DNA from 2 places in the Sinorhizobium sp. 7-81 genome. Region 2 is predicted to be linked to the other one. Evidence: riboswitches for the same ligand, from Rfam matches in the RefSeq annotation. Region 2 holds a riboswitch; the other holds the start of a gene.
What was found. Region 2 has a riboswitch for S-adenosylmethionine ahead of metA (homoserine O-succinyltransferase). Riboswitches for the same ligand answer to the same signal wherever they lie in the genome.

Region 1 (7,383 bases), on a different contig from region 2:
AGGCGGACAAGGTCTGGCATCTTTCCAACCTCTACGAGGTTCCCGGGCAGGAAAGCCTGGCCCGCCGGCTGACCGCCGTGACCTTCGCGGACCGCGTGTTCTTCACCAATTCGGGTGCGGAAGCGCTCGAATGCGCGATCAAGACTGCGCGTCGCTATCATTTCGCCAAAGGGCATTCGGAAAAGTTCCATATCATCACCTTCGAAGGCGCCTTCCATGGCCGCACGATCGCGACGATCGCGGCCGGCGGCCAACAGAAGTACATCGAGGGTTTCGGGCCAAAGGCGCCAGGCTTCTATCAGGTTCCTTTCGGCGACCTCGCTGCGGTCAAGGATGCGATCAATGACGAGACGGCGGCGATCCTGATCGAACCGATCCAGGGCGAGGGCGGCATTCGCCTGGCCAGCAAGGAGTTTCTGCAGGAGTTGCGGGCGCTTTGCGACGAGTTCGGCCTGCTGCTGATCCTCGACGAGGTTCAGTGCGGCGTCGGGCGGACTGGCAAGCTCTTCGCCCATGAGTGGGCCGGCATCCGGCCCGACATCATGGCTGTCGCGAAGGGCATCGGCGGCGGCTTTCCTCTGGGCGCGTGCCTTTCGACCGAAGAAGCGGCCGCTGGCATGGTCACGGGGACGCACGGATCGACCTATGGCGGCAATCCGCTGGCAATGGCGGTCGGCAACGCGGTGCTCGACGTTGTTCTCGCCGACGGCTTCCTGGACCAGGTGCGCGACGTCACTCTCGTTTTCCGGCAGGGGCTCGCGTCGCTCAAGGACCGTTTTCCGGATGTGATCGAGGAAATCCGCGGGGACGGACTGATGCTCGGGATCAAGGCAAAGGTGCCCTCGGCCGATCTGTTGAAGGCAATCCGCGCGGAGAAGCTGCTTGTAGTTCCGGCCGGCGAAAACGTGCTGCGCCTGTTGCCGCCGTTGATCACCACTGCCGCCGAAGCCCGAGAAGGGCTCGCAAGGCTTGAGCGTGCCGCCGAAGCGGTCAGAAGCAACAGCGGCAATGCGGCGGCCTGAACGGCCTGACTTTCACGACAGGAATTTTGAGTGATGACCGGTACCAGACACTTTCTCGATCTTTCGGCGATGACGGCTGCCGACTTGAGGACGATCATTGACGACGCCCGCGTTCGCAAGACGGCGACCAAAGCGGGCACCGCTGAACGGCCGCTTGCCGGCAAGGTGCTCGCGATGATTTTCGAGAAGCCCTCCACCCGCACGCGCATCTCCTTTGACGTCGGCATGCGCCAGCTCGGTGGCGAGACGCTGTTTCTTTCCGGAACCGAAATGCAGCTTGGCCGGGCCGAGACGATCGGCGATACGGCAAAGGTTCTTTCGCGCTATGTCGACGCCATCATGATCCGCACGACAAATCATCGCCGGCTGTTGGAACTCGCCGAACACGCCACGGTGCCGGTTATCAATGGATTGACCGATGATACGCATCCCTGCCAGATCATGGCAGACATCATGACGTTCGAGGAGCATCGCGGGCCCGTCAAGGGCAAGACGATCGCCTGGGCGGGTGATGGCAACAACGTGCTCCATTCGCTGGTCGAAGGCTCGGCGCGTTTCGGATATCGCATGAACATGGCGGTGCCGCTCGGTTCCGAGCCGCAGGACAAGTTCCTCAACTGGGCGCGCAGCAATGGCGGTGAGATCCTGCTTTGCCATGAGGCCGAGGAGGCCGTCGCGGGAGCCAATTGCGTCGTCACCGACACCTGGGTATCGATGAACCAGGAGCACCGCGCCCGCGGCCACAATGTTTTCCAACCCTACCAGGTCAATGGGGCATTGATGAAGCACGCCGCGCCGGACGCACTGTTCATGCACTGCCTGCCGGCGCACCGTGGCGAAGAGGTGACGGACGAGGTCATCGACGGCCCACAATCGGTTGTTTTCGACGAGGCGGAGAACCGGTTGCATGCACAGAAATCGATCCTTGCCTGGTGCATGGGCGTCGTCTGACGAGCGCGGTACCGGTCTTTTGACGGCATTCCGCCCTGATCCGAAGACCCGGTCGTTTGGGGTGGTCCTGGAATGGCCGGTTCGGGACCGTCGGAGACCGGAAGCCCGTGGAACCGGGGTGCCTATTGAATTTTCCGCGCTGAAACACAATTTAGGCGGCATGAGGCCGGCTCCGGTCATGCTGCCGGATAGTGGCCGCCAATCAGTCATTGTGCATTGTGAGCGCGTGCCGCGCACCGTCGGAATGCACGTGCCTTCTGGACAAATCCGATCGCGACAGGGTCAAATGAAATAACGGGCAGACTGCGCCGGGGTATCTATGTCCCCACGCGCCTCGCCCGCGATGCAAGGAGCAAGATATGACAGAAACAGCGCGGGGGCTTGGCGAGTTCGATTTTGCCGGCGACGACCATGTCGTGCCCTTCCAGGTCGAGGGGCTCGACGTGCGCGGGCGCGCCGTGCAGCTCGGCCCTATGCTCGATGCCATCCTGGAGCGGCACAGTTATCCGCTGCCGGTGGCGCGGCTGGTCGCAGAGACGGTGGTGCTGACGGTGCTGCTCGGCACGTCGCTGAAGTTCGAGGGCAAGCTGATCGTTCAGACTCAGGGCGACGGTCCGGTCGATCTCGTCGTGGCGGACTTTTCCACGCCGGACCGGGTCCGGGCCTACGCCCGTTACAGCCAGGAGGCCCTGGCCGCCGCGGAGGAGGGGGGGCGCACGCAGCCCCACGAACTCCTTGGCAGGGGCGTTCTTGCCTTCACCATCGACCAGGGCGCCCACATGCAGCGCTACCAGGGTATTGTCGAACTCGACGGTGCAACGCTCGAGGAAATCGCCGGTGTCTATTTCCGCCAGTCGGAGCAGATCCCGACCAAGGTGCGCCTTGGTGTCGCCGAGCTTCTCGATCGCGACGAAAACGGCAAGCCGCGGCACCGCTGGCGCGCCGGCGGCATGGTTGCCCAGTTCCTGCCGGACGCCCCTGAACGCATGCGCCAGCCGGACCTTCCGGGGGGCGACGGCGACGAGGGGGAGGAGACGTTCCACCTCTTTGAGGAAGATGATCTCTGGTCGGAGGCGAAGGTGATGGTCGAGACGATCGACACCGACGAGCTGACCGACCCGACCGTCGGAACGGAAAGGCTGCTCTATCGGCTGTTCCACGAACGCGGGGTCCGTGTCTATCAGCCGCAAGCTGTCTATGATCGCTGCAGCTGCTCGCGCGAGAAGATCCGCGGGGTGTTGGCGGGGCTCGACAGCGATGACATCGAAAGCAGCATCGAAGACGGCGTGATCAAGGTGACGTGCGAGTTCTGCTCCACCACCTATCGTTTCGAGGCGAGCGAGGTGCGTCCCCAGTGATGTGCCTTAGCTGATGCGTTTTGGCTACCGGGGCCGCACCCTCAGTTGAGGGTGCGGACGAGCCCGGGCGAATCAAGCGAGAAGGCGGGGATCGCCACATTGAATGTCTCCCCGTCTTCGGCCTCCATGCTGTAGTGGCCGAACATGACGCCGGAGGGGGTATCCAGTGGGCAACCGGAGGAATATTCGTAAGTGTCGCCGGGGTTGAGCAGAGGCTGCTCGCCGATCACGCCGGGGCCGCTCACTTCGTCCACCTGGCCGTTCTCGTCAGTAATGTGCCAGTAACGGGTCATCAGGCGAACCGAGATGTCGGAGTGGTTCGATATCACGATGCGGTAACCCCAGACATAGCGGCTATCGTCCGGATCCGACTGTTCTTCCAGATAATACGGTTCAACCGTGACCTCGATGTCGCGAGTCAGGGCACGATACATGTGCACACCCTATGCCAAATCTATTCGGGTATTTTACTGCAATATGGTTTCGGCAAGAATAACAGCAAGATTGCACAAGTCCCATTCAAATTAGACGGAGCCGAAATCCATGCTGGACGGTGCGGTGCGCAGGCGGCTTGATCCACTCCTTGACGGATTGGGCGTCGCTCTCGTGAAGCGGGGCGTAAAAGCCGACACTATCACGATTTTCGGCCTCGGCCTCGGACTACTGGCGGCCGGCCTCATCGGACAAGGGTTCTATCTCGCCGGCGCCGTCATGATCCTGCTCAGCCGGTTGTGCGACGGTCTCGACGGGGCGATCGCACGCGCCAGCCGCAGCACGGATTTCGGCGGTTTTCTCGATATCGTCCTCGACTTTGCATTCTACGGCGCGATACCGCTCGCCTTCATCGTTGCGGATCCGGTCGTGAACGGCCTTGCTGGCGCGTTTCTGCTTTTCTCTTTTTATGTCAACGGATCGACCTTTCTCGCCTATGCCACCATCGCCGAGAAGCGAGCAATGACGACCAGCGTGCGCGGGGCAAAGTCGCTCTATTTCACGACCGGCCTCGCCGAAGCGACCGAAACCATTATCGTCTTCCTGGCCTTCTGCCTGTTTCCCGGCTGGTTCCCGCTGCTCGCATCCTTGTTCGCGATCGTCTGTCTTTACACGGCCGTGTCGCGCATCGTTCTTGCCCGCCTCAGTTTCCCCGAGCCGCGATAAAAAACCGCCCGTGCGTGCGCGGGCGGTTTCGGAGGAGTTCCAGGAAGCGCGTATAGCGGTTTCCGTCCGGAATTGCGTCGTTTCAAAGAGTTGGATGCGGCTTGATCAGGCCTTCACGCCTTTCAAAGCACGGGCGAAATCCTCGATGAGATCCTCGCTGTCCTCGATGCCGGCGGAGAAGCGCACGGTGCCGGCGGAGATGCCGAGTTCGGCGCGTGCCTCGTCCGTCAGGTTCTTGTGCGTGGTCGTCGCCGGGTGGGTGATCAGGCTCTTGGCATCGCCGAGATTGTTGGAAATGCGGGTGATCTCCAACGCGTTCTGGAGAGCGAAGGCCGCGTCCTTGCCACCCTTGAGTTCGAAGGCGACCAGCGTCGAGCCGCCGCTCATCTGCTTGGCGATGATGTCCGCCTGCGGATGGTCCTTGCGGCCGGGATAGATGACGCGCTCGACTTGCGGCTGTTCCGCCAGGAAATCGGCAAGCCGGCGGGCGCTCTCGGTCTGCTGCTTCACGCGCAGAGGAAGCGTCTCGACGCCCTTGAGCAGGGTCCAGGCATTGAACGGTGACATCGCAGGGCCGGTATGGCGGAAATAGTCGTGCAGGTTCTCGTCGATCCATTCCTTGCTGGAAAGCACGACGCCGCCGAGGCAACGGCCTTGGCCGTCAATGTGTTTGGTGGCGGAGTAGACGACCACGTGGGCGCCGAGTTCCAGCGGCTTCTGGAAGAGAGGCGTGGCGAACACGTTGTCCACGACCAGCTTGGCGCCGATTTGATCGGCAAGCTTCGCGACGCCGGCGATGTCGATCACTTCGAGCGTCGGGTTGGTCGGGCTTTCGAGGAAGAAGACCTTGGTGTTGGGGCGAACCGCCTTCTCCCAGTTTGCGAGATCGCGGCCGTCCACCAGCGTGCACTCGACGCCGTATTTGGGGGCGAGCGTTTCCACGACCCACCGGCAGGAGCCGAACAGTGCGCGCGCGGCCACGATATGGTCGCCGGCCTTTACCTGGCAGAGGATCGCCGCGGAAACAGCCGCCATGCCCGACGCGGTGGCGCGGGCGTCTTCGGCCCCTTCGAGCATGCACATGCGCTTTTCGAACATGTCGTTGGTCGGACTGCCGTAGCGTGCGTAGATGAAGCCGTCGGTCTCGCCCTTGAAACGGGCTTCCGCCGCTTCGGAGGTTTCGTAGACGAAACCCTGTGTCAGAAAGATCGCTTCGGAGGTCTCGCCGTACTGCGAGCGGAGGGTCCCACCGTGGACGAGTTGGGTTGCCGGGCGCCAGGTCTTGCTCATGCGACAATCACTTTCAAAACAAAAAAACCGGCCGCGAAAACGGGCCGGTTTGACACCCGGCCTTTTTAGCTACTTGTTTAACGTGGCTGCAAGCCGACCGGCCAAATCACCACGGGATAAAGCTCCAATACTGCCTGGGCGTGCTTGCGTCAATTCCCGGAGTTTGGTTTTGTCTGGCAACTGGAGTGAGGATCGGAATGGCTCGCGAGACAGGAATTTTGGCCGACCGCGCAATCGCCGCGCTGTTCGCCACGAGGCGCTTGAAAAGCGAAAGACCGCTGGATGAAGATCAGATCCAGCCGGCAAGCCTCGACCTGCGCCTCGGCGCCAAGGCGTTTCGGGTCAGGGCAAGCTTCATGCCCGGTCCCGCCCATCTCGTTGCCGACAAGCTTGACCGCCTGAAACTGCATGTCATCGACCTCAGCGAGGGCGCGGTGCTCGAAACCGGCTGCGTCTATATCGTGCCGCTCATGGAGAGCCTCGCCCTGCCGGAGAACATGTCGGCCTCCGCCAATCCGAAGAGCTCGACCGGCCGCCTCGATATCTTCACCCGCGTCATCACCGACAGGGCGCAGGAATTCGACAAGATCCCGGCGGGCTATAGTGGCCCGCTCTATCTGGAAATCAGCCCACGCACCTTTCCGATCGTCGTCAGGCGCGGTTCACGCCTGTCGCAGATCCGCTTCCGCGTCGGCCAGTCGATGCTCTCCGAACAGGAGTTGCAGGCGCTGCACGAAAGCGATGTGCTCGTCGCGAGCGAGCGGCCCAACGTCACCGGCGGCGGCATCGCGCTCTCGATCGATCTCAAGGGCACCGGCCCGGACGGCCTGATCGGCTATCGCGGCAAGCACCACACCTCGGTGGTCGATGTCGACAAGAAGGCCGAGCACCCGGTCTTCGACTTCTGGGAGCCGCTTTACAGCCGAGGCCGTGACGACCTGATCCTCGATCCGGACGAATTCTACATTCTCGTCTCCCGCGAAGCCGTTCACGTTCCGCCGCTCTACGCAGCCGAGATGACGCCCTTCGATCCGCTCGTCGGCGAATTCCGCGTTCACTATGCCGGCTTCTTCGATCCGGGCTTCGGCCACGCTTCCGCCGGCGGCAGCGGCAGCCGGGCGGTGCTCGAGGTGCGCAGCCACGAAGTGCCGTTCATTCTCGAGCATGGCCAGATCGTCGGTCGCCTCGTCTACGAGCACATGATGGAGCGGCCGGAAGGTCTCTATGGCCTCGACCTCGGCTCGAACTATCAGGCGCAGGGCCTGAAGCTTTCCAAGCATTTTCGCGCCGAGTGAGCCCACGGCATGTTCCCTTGAACAGGGCCGATTGAAGAAAAACATGCGGCAATGCGCGTCTGATAAGACGCGCGGCGCTGTAAGCGCTTGACAGATCGCGGCCGTTGATGAAATTTCCGCTTCTATCGCGGGTGTAGTTCAGTGGTAGAACGCCAGCTTCCCAAGCTTGATGTCGTCGGTTCGATCCCGATCACCCGCTCCACTTTTCCCTGTGGTTTTCCGACAATACTGATCGAACCGCCTTCGTGGCGCGTGCCCGTCTCGTGGAGGTTCCTGTAGCCAGTCGGGCAACATCTCGATAATCTTTCG
Region 2 (7,383 bases):
CGGCAAGTCCTTAGGACCGAGATAGCGCGCATTTCCGACATGCATTCCGTTGGACCTTGCAGATACCGGCTTGCCGCGCCAGGCGCGGGCCACCGCTCAAGAAATGGTGCGTCCCTCGAAAATCTCAAGGGAGAAACACACGGATCCTGCTGCAGTCTTGCCGCTTAAGAGAAAAGAATCGATGAAAGCTTGCGCCGCGCGGCGACCGTCGCCGGATCCTTGGATCCCCAGACTTCGAAGAAGCCGAGAAGTTCGCGCCGTGCGCCATCGTCTTCGAAGCTGCGGTCGCGCTTCATGATCAACAGCAGGTGTTCGGCCGCGGCGTCCCGGTCGCCTTCGACATTGCGGATCTTGGCAAGCTTCAGCCGCGCCGCGTGGTCATCCGGATTGAGCGCCAGCTGATGCTCGAGCGCCGTCGGGTCGCCGAGCTTGCGTGCCTCTTCGATCTGGTCGAGCTTCTTCGACACGGCGCCGACGGCCGCGTCCTTTGCGAGCTCCTCCGGCAGTTCCGAAAGCGCCTGGCGCGCCTCGGCAAGCTGTCCGAGCGCGATCATGCATTCGACCATGCCGGCAATGGCGGTGGCATTTTCCGGCTCCGCCTGCAGCACGGCGCCATAGAGGCCGGCCGCGTTTTCCGCCTCACCGGCATCGAGCAGTGCCTTGGCATCGGTAAGGGCGGCTTCGATCTCGGCCTTGCCGTCGCTCACGGCCGGCCCGGCGATGCGGTCGATGAACTGCCGGATCTGGCTTTCGGGAACGGCGCCCATGAAGCCGTCGACCGGGCGTCCGCCGACAAAGGCAATGACGGCGGGGATCGACTGGATGCCGAGTTGGCCGGCGACCGAAGGATGGTCGTCGATGTTCATCTTGACGAGTTTCACCCGGCCGGCAGCCTCAGTCACGACCTTTTCGATCACCGGGGTCAGCTGCTTGCAGGGACCGCACCAGGGAGCCCAGAAGTCGACGAGAACCGGCTGCTGGCGCGAAGCTTCGAGCACGTCACGGGAGAAGGTAGCGGTGGTCGTCTCCTTGATCAGATCGCCCGCGGCTGCCGCTTTCGGCGCCGGCTGGCCGCCGAACGAAGCCGAAGCCGTCATCTGGTTGCCGAAGGATCCGGCATAGGGATTGTCGCTACCGCTCATTCTTCTCTCCTCGCGGACTTGTCGCCCGACTTCATGCATTCGCGCCAAAGATCGTATGTCAGGTCGTCACTTTCAAGACAAGCGGCTCATGTCCGGTTGCTTCCATGAAGCGCAGCATGTCCTTCGACGCGATCGAGGTCGTCTGGTCATTCGAAAGCGGATGGCAATTGATCGTGTCGAACCCCATCAGTGCTTCGTCGAGAATGATCTTCACATGGCCGCCGGTGTCGTTGATCGCCCCGAAGGCGGTCACTGCGCCGGGGATGACGCCCAGATATTCCATCAGCTTTTCCGGCTTACCGAAGGAGACCTTGCTCGCCGCGCCGATGATCTGATGGACGGTCTTCAGGTCCACCGTCGCGTGCTCCTCGACGGTCAGCAGGAAATAATTGTCCTTCTTATCCTTCACGAACAGGTTCTTTGTATGTCCGCCGGGAATTTCATCGCGCAGCGCCACTGATTCGGAGACGGTGAAAACCGGTGCGTGCCGCTTCGTCCTGTGTTCGATACCAAGCTCGTCGAGAAAGCGGAACAGGTCTTCCGCGGTTTTCGGCTGCGCCTCGCTCATGCTCCAGATCCTTCCTGCCGTGGCGATTTTTCGCCCTGCTTTACGAAGAAGAGGCGCGCTCCGCAATCTCAAGCGCGGCGGTGAGCAAAGGAAAACGCGGCATTTCCGGGCTTTTGGCATGGTGCCGAAAAAATTCTTCGCATTTGCGTCATTTCCCTGTTGCATTTGAAAAAGGCTTAGGCCATATAGCGCCCGTCGCCGCAAGACGGGGCGGCACCACGGTCCACCGACTACCCCCGGACCGCGGTTGATGAGCGGGTGTAGCTCAGGGGTAGAGCACAACCTTGCCAAGGTTGGGGTCGGGCGTTCGAATCGCCTCACCCGCTCCAGTTTCCCAACCACCTCATTTCATTGTTGTTCTTGGCTCCTATCGGCGGGACCATGCTGCTTGAGCAGACGGCAGGCCGTTCAGTTCTCACCGACTCAGCCACTCCCCCCTCAGCTCTTCATGAACACGTAATCCGTCTCTTGGCGTAGCGTTTCGCCCGGCCTGAGCACCGCGTTCGGGAAACCCTCGTGGTTGATGGCGTCGGGCCAGATCTGGGTTTCGAGACAGAAGCCCGCGTAGGGGCCGTAGTGGCGGCCTTCCAGTCCCGGCACCGGCACGTTCAGCTTGACTCCGGTATAGAGCTGTATGCCGGGCTCGGTGGTCAGCACTTCCAGTGAGACGCCGGAATTGATGCTGCGCACCAGCGCCACGGAGCGTTTCTGCATCCGTTCCGGCGAGAGGCAGAAATTGTGGTCGAAAGGGCTGTTCTCGCCTTCCATCTGCCGCCGCATCGGAGCCATTTCCGTCAGGTCGAAGGCGGTGCCGGCGACGGGCCGGATCTCGCCCGTCGGCACCTGCCGCTCGTCCGTCGGCAGATAGTGATCGGCGGCGATCATGATGTCATGGTCGAGCGCGTCGTCGTTGCCGTCGAGATTGAAGTAGCTGTGCTGGCAGACATTGGCGAGAGTCGGCGCGTCGGCCTCGGTTTCGTAGACGACGTTCAATATGCCGCCCGGCCGCAGCGCGTAGGTGCAGGTGACCGTGCAGTTTCCGGGATAGCCGGCCCGCCCCTCCGGATCGGTGATCCTGAGCGTCACTCGGTCCTCTGCGACGTCGACGATCGTCCAGTTGCGCTTGGCGATATTGTCGCTGCCGCCATGGAGGTGGGTCACGCCCTTTTCGTTGAGCTCGAGTTGATAGGCCTTGCCGTCGAGCGTGAAGCGTCCGCCGCCGATGCGGTTGGCGTTGCGCCCGGGGGTAGCGCCGAAATAGGACGAATGCGCAGGATAGCTGTCGAAATCCTCGAAACCCAAAACCAGAGGCGGCTGATGCCCTTCGAGCCGCAGGTCCTGGATGACCGCGCCCCAGGTAATCACCTTCGCCGTCAGGCCGCCGCCGGCGAGAGTCACGCGGTGGACCGGTTCACCGGAGGCGAGATGCCCGAAGATTTCCGTGCTCGCAGGCATTCCCATCTTATTCTCCCCTCTTGATCAACCAAAATAGCGGCGATCGATTCTGATTGGCAAACCGCATACCTTTTCTTCGGCCCCGCTCCAAGCCGGCGACAACCTGCGTCATTTCCGGCGGCGCGGCAACCCGTAAAGTCATACTTTTCCGCCGCAGGATTCCTTTGGATCCACGAACAAAATCACGCAGCAATCGAGTGCTCCAGCGACCTTCAGCGCCGCGCGTCAGACGCGCAAAGGCGCCGTAGCACTTTGAATTGCTGCATGTCCCCTTTCCTTCAGACGCGGCAGGTTGTGTAGCATGCATGTTCGAAAGTGCGCACCGAGCCGTGGGCGATTCAACGCGACAATTCCTTCGTCGCCGCCTGCAGCCCGGCAAGCGTCATCGGGAACATCCGCTCGCCGAAAAGCGCGCGGATCATGGCGATCGATTGGGTGTGGCGCCAATGCTCCTCGGGAACGGGATTGAGCCAGACGGAGCGCCGGAAATGCGCGGTGATCCGCTCAAGCCAGAGCGCGCCGGCCTCGTCGTTCCAGTGTTCGACCGAGCCGCCCGGATGGCTGATCTCGTAGGGGCTCATCGAGGCGTCGCCGACGAAGATGGCGCGGTAATCACCGCCGAAGGTGCGCAGCAGTTCGGCCGTGCGGGTGATATCGGCGCGGCGGCGGCGATTGTCCTTCCACAGCCCCTCGTAGACGCAATTGTGGAAGTAGAAATAATCCATGTGCCGGAATTCGCTGCGGACGGCCGAGAAGAGTTCCTCGACGACGCGGATATGGTCGTCCATCGATCCGCCGACATCGAAGAACATCAAGAGCTTGACCGCGTTGCGCCGCTCCGGCCGCGTTACCACATCGAGATAGCCATGCTCGGCGGTGGAGCGGATCGTGCCCGAAAGGTCGAGCTCCTCTGCAGCGCCCTCACGCACCCAGCGACGGAGACGCTTCAGCGCCACCTTGATGTTGCGCGTGCCAAGCTCGACCGTGTCGTCATAGTCCTTGAATTCGCGCCGGTCCCAGACCTTGACCGCGCGTCGATGGCGCGAACCCTCCTGGCCGATCCTCACCCCTTCCGGATTGTAGCCATAGGCGCCGAAGGGCGAGGTGCCGGCGGTACCGATCCATTTCGAGCCGCCCTGGTGACGGCCGCTCTGCTCAGCAAGCCGCTGGCGCAGCGTTTCCATCAGCTTGTCGAAACCACCGAGCGCCTCGACAAGCTTCTTCTCCTCCTCGGTCAGGTATTTCTCTGCGAGCTTTTTCAACCATTCCTCGGGAATGGTCGCTTCGCCAAATGTTTCCGACGGGGAAACCGCATCGAGCCCGGCAAAACAATGCCGGAACACCCTGTCGAACCGGTCGATATGGCGCTCGTCCTTCACGAGCGCCGCACGGGCGAGGAAATAGAAGGCCTCGACGTCGAAGATCGCGATCCCCGTCTCCATTCCTTCGATCAGCGACAGGAATTCCCGGAGCGTCACCGGGATTTTCGCGGCCTTCAATTCGAGGAAGAAGGGGATGAACATCCGGCTTCAGTCTCCCGTGCCGATCTTCTCCAACTCGTAGGGAGTCGTCTGATACATCTCGTTGATCCAGTTGCCGAAGAAGAGATGCGCGTGGCTGCGCCAGCGGTTCTGCGGCGGCAGGCTCGAGTCGTTGTGCGGGAAGTAATCGTGCGGCAACTTGATCGGCACGCCGGCATCCACGTCGCGGAAATATTCGTCCGACAAGGAGGTCGAATCATACTCCACGTGGTTGAACATGTAGAGCCGGTTGCCTTTCTTTTCGTGCACGAGGCAGACGCCCATCTCCTTCGATTCCATCAGGATCTCCAGCTCCTGCACGCGGTCGATGTCGGCTCGGCGCACCTCGGTCCAGCGCGAAACCGGAACGGCAAAATCATCGGAAAAACCGTTCAGGTAGACCGAGGACGGTTTCAGGTTCTGGTGACGGTAGACGCCGAAGGCTTTTTCCTTGAGCGTATGTTTCGGAACGCTGTGGAAATGGTAGATCGCTGCCATCGCGCCCCAGCAGACGTTCAGCGTCGAATGCACGTTCGTCTCCGTCCAGTCGAAAATGCGCCTCAGCTCCTCCCAATAGGTCACATCCTCGTACTCAAGCGTCTCGACCGGCGCGCCGGTGATGATGAAGCCGTCGAACTTGCGCCCCTTCACCTCTTCCCAGGTCTCGTAAAAGGCGAGCAGGTGATCCTCGGAGGTGTTCTTCGCCCGGTGGCCGCCGACCCGGATCAGCGACAATTCCACCTGCAGCGGCGAGGCGCCGATCAGCCGCGCCATCTGGATCTCGGTCTTGACTTTGTTCGGCATGAGATTCAGGAGCCCGATCTGAAGCGGGCGGATGTCCTGACGGATCGCCACGGTCTCGGTCATCACCCGCACGCCCTCATGCACGAGGGTTTCGAAGGCGGGTAGCGTATCGGGAATCTTGATGGGCATGGGTCCACTCGATCAATACAAAAAAACCGGCGGCGAGATGATCGCGACCGGTCCTTGGAAATCCACTTTTCCTCGGCCCTTTAGCGATTTCTTTAACGTGGCTGCAAGCCGGCCGGCCAAATCACCACGGATCGTTTGATAACGCGCCGCGTGGCACGCGGTCAATGAAAAACGATTCTACTGCATGTTTCCTTAAATCGTAGCCGATGCAGGCCTCACCCCTCGCGCCGCGCCATGAAGGCCAGCCGCTCGAAAAGATGCACATCCTGCTCGTTCTTCAAAAGCGCTCCGTGCAGCTTGGGCAGCATCGATTTTGGATCGGCACGCAGGTCCGCCGGATCGATCTCGTCGGCGACGAGCAGTCTGATCCAGTCGAGCGCTTCGGAGGTCGAGGGTTTCTTCTTCAGCCCCAGCACCTCGCGGATGCCGTAGAAGGCGGTGAGCGCAGCCGAAAGCAGCGTCTTGCGGATACCCGGATAGTGCACCTCGACGATACGGGCGAGCGTTTCGGCGTCGGGGAAGCGAATATAATGGAAGAAGCAGCGGCGCAAAAAGGCGTCCGGCAGTTCCTTCTCGTTGTTGGAGGTGATGATGACAATCGGCCGGTGCCGCGCGTGGATGGTCTCGCCGGTCTCGTAGACATGGAACTCCATCCGGTCGAGTTCCTGCAAGAGGTCGTTCGGGAACTCGATATCCGCCTTGTCGATCTCGTCGATCAGGAGCACGGTTTTCCGCGGCGCCTCGAAGGCCTGCCAGAGCTTGCCTTTGCGGATGTAGTTCTTCACGTCGTTGACGCGGGCATCGCCGAGCTGGCTGTCGCGCAGCCGCGAGACGGCATCATATTCGTAAAGCCCTTGCTGCGCCTTGGTCGTCGACTTGACGTTCCACTCGATGAGCTCGAGGCCGAGGGCGGCGGCGATCTGGCGGGCGAGTTCGGTCTTGCCGGTGCCTGGCTCGCCCTTGACGAGTAGCGGACGCTCCAGCCGGATTGCCGCATTGACGGCGATCATCAGGTCCTTGTCGGCGATATAGTCGGCGGTGCCTTCGAACTGCATGAGCTTCTCTTCGGTCTACGCTGACCGGCGGCTGGAGAGGACCGACCTTACCCGCGAAACGCCGTGACCTCGATCTCGATCAGCATTTCCGGGCGGATGAGATCGCAGACGATCATCGTCGCCGCCGGGCGGATGTCGCCGAACACCTCGCCGAAGATCGGGAAGACCCGGTCGGCGAAGCCGGCGTCGGTGACATAGTAGTGGTTGCGCACCACGTCCGAAAGCGAGAACCCGGCCTCCTTCAAGGCGCCCTCGATCGTCCTCAGGCAATTGCGCGCCTGTTCCTCCACCGTCTCCGGCATGGCCATGGTGGCATAGTCGTAGCCGGTCGTCCCGGAGACGAAGCACCAGTCCCCTTTGACGACGGCACGCGAATAGCCTGCCGTCTTCTCGAAAGGGGAACCGGAAGAGATGAGCTTGCGCGTCATGGGCGCTGGCGCTCAGGCCCAGGGGCGCGCTACGGTGTTTTTCTGCTCGAAGCTGTCGATGGCGCTCGCCTTCTCCAGCGTCAGGCCGATGTCGTCGAGGCCGTTCAACAGGCAGTGGCGCTTGAAGGCATCGACTTCGAACTTGACCGAGCCGCCGTCCGGACCTGTGATTTCCTGCGCTTCCAGATCGATCGACAGCACGGCGTTCGAACCGCGGTTGGCGTCATCCATCAGCTTGTCGAGGTCTGCCTGGCTGACGACGATCGGCAGAATGCCGTTCTT

Region 1: linked by a shared signal. The riboswitch ahead of QN224_RS02340 (O-succinylhomoserine sulfhydrylase) and the one ahead of metA (homoserine O-succinyltransferase) in region 2 are both predicted to bind S-adenosylmethionine.

What each region holds. Positions count from the first base shown of each region.
Region 1 is NZ_JASKLT010000001.1:478,295-485,677, forward strand. It holds gene QN224_RS02315 (aspartate aminotransferase family protein) at 1-1,022, shown strand, start outside; gene argF (ornithine carbamoyltransferase) at 1,056-1,973, shown strand; gene QN224_RS02325 (Hsp33 family molecular chaperone) at 2,333-3,331, shown strand; gene apaG (Co2+/Mg2+ efflux protein ApaG) at 3,373-3,765, opposite strand; gene QN224_RS02335 (CDP-alcohol phosphatidyltransferase family protein) at 3,875-4,489, shown strand; gene QN224_RS02340 (O-succinylhomoserine sulfhydrylase) at 4,595-5,779, opposite strand; SAM riboswitch at 5,824-5,902, opposite strand; gene QN224_RS02345 (2'-deoxycytidine 5'-triphosphate deaminase) at 5,977-7,074, shown strand; tRNA gene QN224_RS02350 (tRNA-Gly) at 7,202-7,276, shown strand.
Region 2 is NZ_JASKLT010000005.1:262,156-269,538, reverse strand. It holds gene QN224_RS19155 (LON peptidase substrate-binding domain-containing protein) at 1-45, opposite strand, end outside; gene trxA (thioredoxin) at 165-1,142, opposite strand; gene QN224_RS19145 (prolyl-tRNA synthetase associated domain-containing protein) at 1,201-1,710, opposite strand; tRNA gene QN224_RS19140 (tRNA-Gly) at 1,965-2,039, shown strand; gene QN224_RS19135 (aldose epimerase family protein) at 2,149-3,165, opposite strand; gene QN224_RS19130 (VWA domain-containing protein) at 3,504-4,688, opposite strand; gene metA (homoserine O-succinyltransferase) at 4,695-5,618, opposite strand; SAM riboswitch at 5,679-5,756, opposite strand; gene QN224_RS19120 (MoxR family ATPase) at 5,834-6,673, opposite strand; gene QN224_RS19115 (RidA family protein) at 6,721-7,101, opposite strand; gene leuD (3-isopropylmalate dehydratase small subunit) at 7,114-7,383, opposite strand, start outside.